DNA from 2 places in the Streptomyces sp. MNU89 genome. Region 1 is predicted to be linked to the other one. Evidence: predicted binding sites of a transcription regulator. Region 1 holds the regulator's gene; the other holds the start of a gene.
The links. Region 1 encodes HrcA, which represses chaperone genes, less so after heat shock. Its sites were predicted from a motif close to TTNGCACTCNGNNNNNCNGAGTGCNAA; they were not measured.

Region 1 (4,409 bases):
GGGTGGCCGACGACGAGAACGTGCTCGCCCAGGGCACCGTCCGCCATGACCTCCGCCGCGATTCGCGACTCCTTGGAGCCGGGCACCAGGTGGTCGACGAGCACCCCGAGCCGCGCGTCCGCCGACGGCCCGAACTCCCGTACCACCGCCGGGAGATCGTCGATGCCCTCCAGATATTCGACCACCACGCCCTCGATGCGCAGATCGTCGCCCCAGACCCGCTCGACGAGTTCGGCGTCGTGCCGTCCCTCCACATAGATCCGCCCGGCGCGTGCGACCCGCGCCCGCGCCTCCGGGACGGCGACCGACCCCGAGGCGGTGCGGGCCGGGCGGCGCGGGGCGGCGGGCGCGGCGGCCGCGGGGCGCACCAGCGTGACCGTGCGCCCCTCCAGCAGGAAGCCGCGCGGCTCCATCGGGAACACCCGGTGCTTGCCGAAGCGGTCCTCCAGGGTCACCACGGGCCCCTGTGCCGTCTTCTCGCAGCGGATGACCGCGCCGCAGAACCCGCTGGCGGCCTCCTCCACGACGAGACCGGGCTCGGCCGCCACCTCGGGCGCCGGCCGGGTCTTCTTCCACGGCGGGGTCAGATCGGGCCCGTACTGTCTGCTGCGCATGGGCTCAGACGATACGAACGGCGGGCCGGCGCCGGTCACGACACGCCGAACCGCCCCGCCAGCGCGTCGCGTTGGGCCCGTACGAAGCGTGCGTCCACCACCGCTCCGTGACCGGGCACGTACAGCGCGTCCTCGCCGCCGAGTTCCACCAGCCGGTCCAGCGCGGCCGGCCAGCGCCCGGGCACGGCGTCCGGGCCGGCCTGGGGCTCCCCCGACTGCTCCACCAGGTCGCCGCAGAAGACGACGCAGGGGTCGCCCGGCACCAGCACCGCCAGATCGTGCGCTGTGTGCCCCGGCCCGACGTTGACGAGCACGGCCTCCCGGCCGCCGCCGAGGCCCACCGTCATCTCGCCGGAGACCGGGTGCTGCGGCGGGGCCAGCAGATCGGCGGCCTCGGCCGCGTCCCCGGCGTCCAGTCCGTGCCGGACGGCGTCGGCGGCCACCGCCTCCCCTCCGCCGCTGAGCAGCCGGTCCAGGCCCACGGCCCCGTAGGTCCGGACGCCGGCGAAGGCGGCGGCGCCCAGCACATGGTCGAAATGCCCGTGCGTGAATGCGAGATGGGTCACGTGGCGCCCCGCCAGGCGCCGCGCCCACCGGCGGATGTCCGCCCCCTCGGCGAGGCTCGCCCCCGCGTCCACGACCAGGGCCGCGTCCGGTCCGTACACCAGTCCCGTCGTGGCGTCCCAGCCCGGCAGACGGCGGCGTGCGACACCGCGCGCCAGTTGCTCCCAGTCCGCCTCTTCCCAACCGTGCTCCATACGATGACGCTAGTCGCAGGCGGGTCGCCGTGTCCGCCCGAGGTGCCGTCCACCGGCCGCGTATCCGCCCCGTAACCGGTCCGGCCTTGCCCTTGCCGTACCACACCGCCGTACACTTGGCCGGGGAAACTGGCACTCGCGCGGATCGAGTGCCAGAGACCGGACCAGAGGGACCGACTGGGAGGTGAGCGCGATGCTGAGCGAACGCAGACTCGAAGTGCTGCGCGCCATCGTCCAGGACTACGTCGGCACCGAGGAGCCGGTCGGCTCCAAGGCGCTCACGGAGCGCCACCGCCTCGGCGTGTCGCCCGCCACCGTGCGCAACGACATGGCCGCGCTGGAGGACGAGGGCTTCATCGCCCAGCCGCACACCAGTGCCGGTCGCATCCCCACGGACAAGGGCTACCGGCTGTTCGTCGACAAGCTCGCCGGTGTGAAACCGCTCTCCACGGCGGAGCGCCGGGCCATCCAGAACTTCCTGGACGGCGCCGTCGACCTCGACGACGTGGTGGGGCGCACGGTGCGGCTGCTCGCGCAGCTGACCCGGCAGGTGGCGGTGGTGCAGTACCCGTCGCTCACCCGCTCGACCGTGCGCCATGTCGAACTGCTGTCCATGGCGCCCGCGCGGATCATGCTCGTCCTGATCACCGACACCGGCCGGGTCGAACAGCGCATGGTGGACTGCCCCGCGCCGTTCGGGGACACCTCGCTGGCCGATCTGCGGGCCCGCCTCAACAGCGCGGTTTCCGGCCACCGTTTCGCGGATGTGCCGCGCTTGGTGCAGGATCTTCCGGAGTCCTTCGAGACGGAGGACCGCGGGACGGTCTCCACGGTGCTCGCCACCCTCATGGAGACCCTCGTCGAGGAGACCGAGGAGCGGCTGATGATCGGCGGTACCGCCAATCTCACCCGTTTCCGCCACGACTTCCCGCTGACCATCCGGCCCGTGCTGGAGGCCCTGGAGGAGCAGGTCGTGCTGCTGAAGCTGCTCGGCGCCTCCGAGGAGCCCGGGATGACGGTGCGCATCGGGCATGAGAACGCCCATGAGGGCCTGACATCCACCTCCGTCGTCGCCGTCGGCTACGGTTCGGGCGACGAGGCGGTGGCGAAACTCGGCGTGGTCGGACCGACCCGCATGGATTACCCCGGAACGATGGGAGCGGTACGCGCAGTGGCACGTTACGTCGGACAGATCCTGGCGGAGTCGTAAGTGGCCACCGACTACTACGCCGTACTGGGCGTGAGCCGGGACGCTGGACAGGACGAGATCAAGAAGGCGTTCCGCCGTCTCGCACGCGAGCTGCACCCGGACGTCAATCCGGACCCCAAGACGCAGGAGCGGTTCAAGGAGATCAACGCCGCCTACGAGGTGCTGTCGGACCCGCAGAAGAAGCAGGTCTACGACCTCGGCGGGGACCCGATGTCGGGGGCCGGCGGCGGCGCGGGCCCCGGCTTCGGCGGGGCCGGCTTCGGCAACTTCTCCGACATCATGGACGCGTTCTTCGGCACCGCCTCGCAGCGCGGCCCGAGATCCCGTACCCGGCGCGGCCAGGACGCGATGATCCGGCTCGAAGTCGAGCTGGACGAGGCCGCGTTCGGCACCACCAAGGACATCCAGGTTGACACGGCCGTCGTCTGCAACACCTGCAGCGGCGAGGGTGCCGCCCCCGGTACCTCCGCCCAGACCTGCGACATGTGCCGCGGCCGCGGTGAGGTCTCCCAGGTGACGCGGTCCTTCCTGGGGCAGGTCATGACCTCCCGCCCCTGCCCGCAGTGCCAGGGCTTCGGCACCGTCGTGCCGACCCCGTGCCCGGAGTGCGCCGGTGACGGCCGCATCCGCTCGCGGCGCACCCTGACCGTCAAGATCCCGGCGGGTGTGGACAACGGCACCCGGATCCAGCTCGCCGGCGAGGGCGAGGTCGGCCCCGGCGGCGGCCCGCCCGGTGATCTCTACGTCGAGATCCACGAGGTGCCGCACCCGGTCTTCCAGCGGCGCGGCGACGATCTGCACTGCACGGTCACCATCCCGATGACGGCGGCGGCCCTCGGCACCCAGTGCCCGCTGGAGACGCTGGACGGCATGGAGGAGGTCGACATCCGGCCCGGCACCCAGTCCGGCCAGTCGATCCCGCTCCACCAGCGCGGCATCACGCATCTGCGCGGTGGCGGGCGCGGCGACCTGATCGTCCACGTCGAGGTGCAGACCCCGACCAAGCTCGACCCCCAGCAGGAGGACCTGCTCCGGCAGCTCGCCAAGCTCCGCGGCGAGGAACGCCCGGCCGGCCACTTCCAGCCCGGTCAGCAGGGTCTCTTCTCCCGGCTGAAGGACGCCTTCAACGGCCGCTGAGCCGACCGGCCCCGACGCCTTCGGCACGCACGGACCGGCCCCGGCGGATCCCCGCCGGGGCCGCGCCGTGCCGCCGTCCGCCCGCCGGAAAGAACGGCGGGAGGGGTCCGCCCGCGCAGTGCTCCGTGACACCATGTGCCACATGGCTGCAGCAACGGGGGGTGTCCCCGCGGTGACGGACCTCTTCCGGTACCCCATCATCCAGGCGCCCATGGCGGGCGGGGCCTCCCGCCCGGAGCTGGCCGCCGCCGTGTGCCGGGCCGGCGGGCTCGGTTTCCTCGCAGCCGGCCACAAGACACCCGAGGCCATGTACCAGGAGATCCGGGTGGCGCGCGGGCTGACCGACCGCCCCTTCGGGGTCAACCTCTTCCTGCCGCAGCGGCCCGTCGCCGACGCCGCCGCGGTCGCCGTCTACCGCGAGCAGCTCGCCGGGGAATCCTCCTGGTACGCCGCCCCGCTCGGTGACACGGAGACCGACGGCGGCGAAGACGACGGCGACGACGGCTACGAGGGCAAGCTCGCCGTCCTCACCGAAGCCCCGGTGGCCGTGGTCTCCTTCACCTTCGGCTGCCCCGACGCCGGCGTGCTCCGGGCCCTCGCCCGCGCGGGCACCGTCACCGTCGTCACCGTCACGTCCGTGGCCGAGGCGCGGACGGCCGAGGCGGCCGGCGCCGCGGCGGTGTGCGTGCA
Region 2 (4,409 bases), 2.3 Mb from region 1:
GCCGGTGTGGGGACGGACAACATCCCCGGCTGGATGTGGCTGGACGCGGACCGCCTGGTCGAGGCCGCGATAAAGGACCTGGAACGCGGCAAGTCGCTGAGCGTTCCGGACCCCCGCTACAAGACCCTCACGGGACTGGTGAAGCTCGCGCCGCGCAACATGCTGGGCGGGATCACCTCCCGCACGGGGCGCAAGTTCGGTCCGCGGTGACGGCTGCACCGGGCCCGGAACCCCGGGACGGAGCAAGGGCGTTACGCGACCGGGGCCGTGAGCCCGCGGCCCTGCCCCCCGAGCCACCGAAGCCGGCGCCCCCAGCGGGGCGCCGGCTTCGTCCGTACGGCCGGAGTCCGGACCACCCGTGCGGGCGGCCCGGGGCACCGGTCGCGTCAGTGGGAGTGGCCGTGGCTGTGGCCACCGGCCTCCTGCTCCTCCTCGGCGGGCTTCTCGACGACCAGGGTCTCGGTCGTCAGCAGCAGCGAGGCGATGGAGGCGGCGTTCTCCAGGGCGGAGCGGGTGACCTTGACCGGGTCGATGACCCCGGCCTTGACCAGGTCGCCGTACTCGCCGGTCGCGGCGTTGAAGCCGTTGCCCTTCTCCAGCTCGGCGACCTTGGAGGTGATGACGTAGCCCTCCAGGCCGGCGTTCTCCGCGATCCAGCGCAGCGGCTCGACGACGGCGCGGCGGACGACGGCGACACCGGTGGCCTCGTCGCCCTCCTTGCCGAGCGAGTCGCCCAGCACCTTGGCCGCGTGGACCAGCGCCGAACCGCCACCGGAGACGATGCCCTCCTCGACCGCGGCGCGGGTCGCGGAGATGGCGTCCTCCAGACGGTGCTTCTTCTCCTTGAGCTCGACCTCGGTCGCGGCGCCGACCTTGATCACGCACACCCCGCCGGCGAGCTTGGCGAGGCGCTCCTGGAGCTTCTCGCGGTCCCAGTCGGAGTCGGTGGTCTCGATCTCGGCCTTGATCTGCGCGACGCGGGCCTGCACGTCCTCGCTCTTGCCGGCACCGTCGACGATGGTGGTGTCGTCCTTGGTGACGGTCACGCGGCGGGCGGAGCCCAGCACGTCCAGACCGGCCTGGTCGAGCTTGAGGCCGACCTCCTCGGCGATGACGGTGGCACCGGTGAGGGTGGCCATGTCGCCGAGCATCGCCTTGCGGCGGTCGCCGAAGCCGGGGGCCTTGACGGCCACGGCGTTGAAGGTGCCGCGGATCTTGTTGACGACGAGGGTGGAGAGCGCCTCGCCCTCGACGTCCTCGGCGACGATCAGCAGCGGCTTGGAGGAGCCGGCCTGGATGACCTTCTCCAGCAGCGGCAGCATGTCCTGGATGGAGGCGATCTTGCCCTGGTGGATCAGGATGTACGGGTCGTCGAGGACGGCCTCCATACGCTCCTGGTCGGTCACCATGTACGGCGAGAGGTAGCCCTTGTCGAAGGCCATGCCCTCGGTGAAGTCGAGCTCCAGACCGAAGGTGTTGGACTCCTCGACGGTGATGACACCGTCCTTGCCGACCTTGTCCATCGCCTCGGCGATGAGCTCGCCGACCTGCTTGTCCTGGGCGGACAGACCGGCGACCGCGGCGATGTCCGCCTTGGAGTCGATCGGGCTGGCGGTGGCCAGCAGCTCCTCCGACATCGCCTTGACGGCGGCGTCGATGCCCTTCTTCAGGGCGGCCGGGGAGGCGCCGGCGGCGACGTTGCGCAGGCCCTCGCGGACCAGCGCCTGGGCCAGCACGGTCGCGGTGGTGGTGCCGTCACCCGCGATGTCGTTGGTCTTGGTCGCCACCTCCTTGACGAGCTGGGCGCCCAGGTTCTCGTAGGGGTCCTCGACCTCGACCTCGCGGGCGATGGTGACACCGTCGTTGGTGATGGTCGGAGCACCGAACTTCTTGTCGATGACGACGTTGCGGCCCTTGGGGCCGATCGTCACCTTCACGGTGTCGGCGAGCTTGTTGACGCCGCGCTCGAGGGCGCGACGGGCGTCCTCGTCGAACTTAAGGATCTTCGCCATGGGTTGCCTGAGTCCTCTCAACGAGCCGCGCCCCGGCGCCCGGTGGTTCAGTACACGGGAGAGCCGGGGCGCAGATCAGAATTGCTGGGTGAATTACTTCTCGACGATCGCGAGCACGTCGCGAGCCGAGAGGACGAGGTACTCCTCGCCGCTGTACTTCACCTCGGTGCCGCCGTACTTGCTGTAGAGCACGACATCGCCGACGGAAACGTCGAGCGGAAGACGGTTGCCGTCCTCGAAGCGGCCCGGACCGACGGCAAGGACGACGCCCTCCTGGGGCTTCTCCTTGGCGGTGTCCGGGATGACCAGGCCGGAAGCCGTGGTCTGTTCGGCGTCGAGCGGCTGGACCACAATGCGGTCCTCGAGCGGCTTGATGGCAACCTTGGAGCTGGCGGTCGTCACGATCCGACCTCCCCCTTCGGAGATCTCACGGGGTTAACTGTCTGAGGTGGCGACCGGGTAAATCCGTCGTCGCGGGTGCCGGACCTGCCCGTCGCTGTGTTGGCACTCGCCGGTGGTGAGTGCCAGCGCCGAGCCTATGACGGCGTTAGCACTCGGTCAAGCTGAGTGCCAACGAGTCGTGGCGCCGGCGACCCGGAGCGGGGGCGGCCGGAGGATCGTCCGGGGATACGGGGTGCCCGGGGCGCGTGCGGGGCGCGCACGCGCCGGTTCCGGGCAGGCCGACGCGCCGCCGGGCCGGGGCGCGGCGGTACGTCGGAGAATCCGGGCCGGGGATGCCGGGGGCGCCGGCCGGGCGACGTCACTGCATGGCGGACATGTCCATGTACACGACCTCCCAGTGGTGCCCGTCCGGGTCCTGGAAGGAACGGACGTACATCGGGCCCTCGTCCATGGTGTCGCTCGCCGGCGAACCGCCGGACGCCAGCGCCGTGTCCACCAGCCGGTCGACCTCCTCGCGGCTCTCGGCGGCGAGGGCGGTGATCACCTCGGTGGTGCTCGCGGCGTCCGCGATCTCCTTCCTGATGAAGCCCTTGAAGAAGGGCTCGGCCAGCAGCATCGCGAAGATGCTCTCCTCCTTGAGCACCAGACAGGCGGACTTCTCGTCGGAGAACCGCTCGTCGAAGGAGTAGCCGAGTGCGCCGAAGAAGGCGCGGGAGCGCTGGACGTCCTTGACGGGGAGGTTGACGAAAACGCTGGTGACGGCCATGGTGTCGCCTCTTCTCTCTCGCTCGCACCGCTCGCCGGCGCGAAGCTCTGCTGTGGGGTCGCTGTACGGGGGTGGACCGGCGGGCGGAGCGGAACTCATCGGCGGCGGCGGGCTTTTCTCCGGTCTCCTTCGGCGGGCCGGCGGCCCCGGCCGGGGCGGGGCGGGGGCTCGGGGCCATCGCTCGCTCAGGAGCCGCCGACGTAGTCCTCCAGCAGGGCCACCGCGAACCCCTCCTCGGTGGCCTGGTCCAGCACCCGCCGGAGGACGTCCCGCATGTCGCCCTTCCAGTGGGCCGGCCCCCGGAAGTGCGTGAGGACGATGTCGCCGGGGTGGAACCGCCCGTCCAGCGCCCCGCGGCGGTACTCCATCCGCCCGGGGAAGACCTCCTGGCTCCACAGCGGCACGACCCCGATCCCGCAGGACGCGGCCGCGCGCAGGGTGGCGCGGTCGTAGCCGCCGAACGGGGGGCGGAACATCGTCGGGCGCACACCGGTCTCCCGCTCCAGGTTGTCCTGCTGGGCGCAGATCTCCCGGCGCTGCTTCTCGTAGGGGAGAGCGGGGAGGTAGGGGTGGGTGAGGGTGTGGTTCTGCATCCCGGCGCCCAGGTCGCGCAGCCGGCGGAAGTAGCCGTAGTCCTCGCGGGCGAGGTTGTGTGTGAGGAAGGCGCTGACCGGGACGTTCAGCTCCCGGATCATGCGGAGCAGCCGGGGGTCCTTGTCGGCACCGTCGTCGATGGTCAGGAAGATGACGCGGTCGTCGGTGGGGACCCGGGTGATCACGTGCGGCAGCCCGTCCTCCGGGCGGTGCGGGCCGCGGCGGAGCCCTTCCGGGGTGGTCAGCACCGGCTTGACGACGGGCGGGGGCGGCGGGGCGAGCGGCACCGAGCGCAGCCCCCAGCTGGTGGGCTACGGCGGGGCGCGCGGCCGGGGCGCGCCGCAGCCGCTCGGCGCGGGCGGCGAGGGCGCGGGCGGGGACGGAGAGCAGGTCGCCCGAGCCGGGCACCTCGTCGGGGGCGGCGTTCCGGGCGTCGAGGGAGGGATCGGGTACCGGCCCGCGCTCCTCGGAGGGCCGCAGGCGGCGGCGAGGAGTCCGGTGAGGACGAGGGCGGCGGCAGTGCGGCCGGTACGGCCGGTACGGGACCGGGCCGTTCCGCGGGGACGGGGTGGGGGCCCGGGCACTGAGGGTTCGGGGGCCGCGGGGCACGGCCGGAATGGCCGGAGCAGCCGCAG

Region 2: groES (co-chaperone GroES) is a predicted target of HrcA. The motif match lies at 2,560-2,586, and genes of this name have one in related genera.

The regions. Positions count from the first base shown of each region.
Region 1 covers NZ_JAJKLL010000001.1:5,281,623-5,286,031, forward strand. Annotated here, with positions in the region: gene E4N63_RS22490 (DUF3097 domain-containing protein) at 1-614, opposite strand, end outside; gene E4N63_RS22495 (MBL fold metallo-hydrolase) at 650-1,372, opposite strand; gene hrcA (heat-inducible transcriptional repressor HrcA) at 1,566-2,582, shown strand; gene dnaJ (molecular chaperone DnaJ) at 2,583-3,719, shown strand; gene E4N63_RS22510 (nitronate monooxygenase) at 3,862-4,409, shown strand, end outside.
Region 2 covers NZ_JAJKLL010000001.1:3,005,849-3,010,257, forward strand. Annotated here, with positions in the region: gene E4N63_RS12780 (SDR family oxidoreductase) at 1-210, shown strand, start outside; gene groL (chaperonin GroEL) at 387-2,012, opposite strand; gene groES (co-chaperone GroES) at 2,106-2,414, opposite strand; gene E4N63_RS12795 (VOC family protein) at 2,773-3,180, opposite strand; gene E4N63_RS12800 (polysaccharide deacetylase family protein) at 3,366-4,061, opposite strand.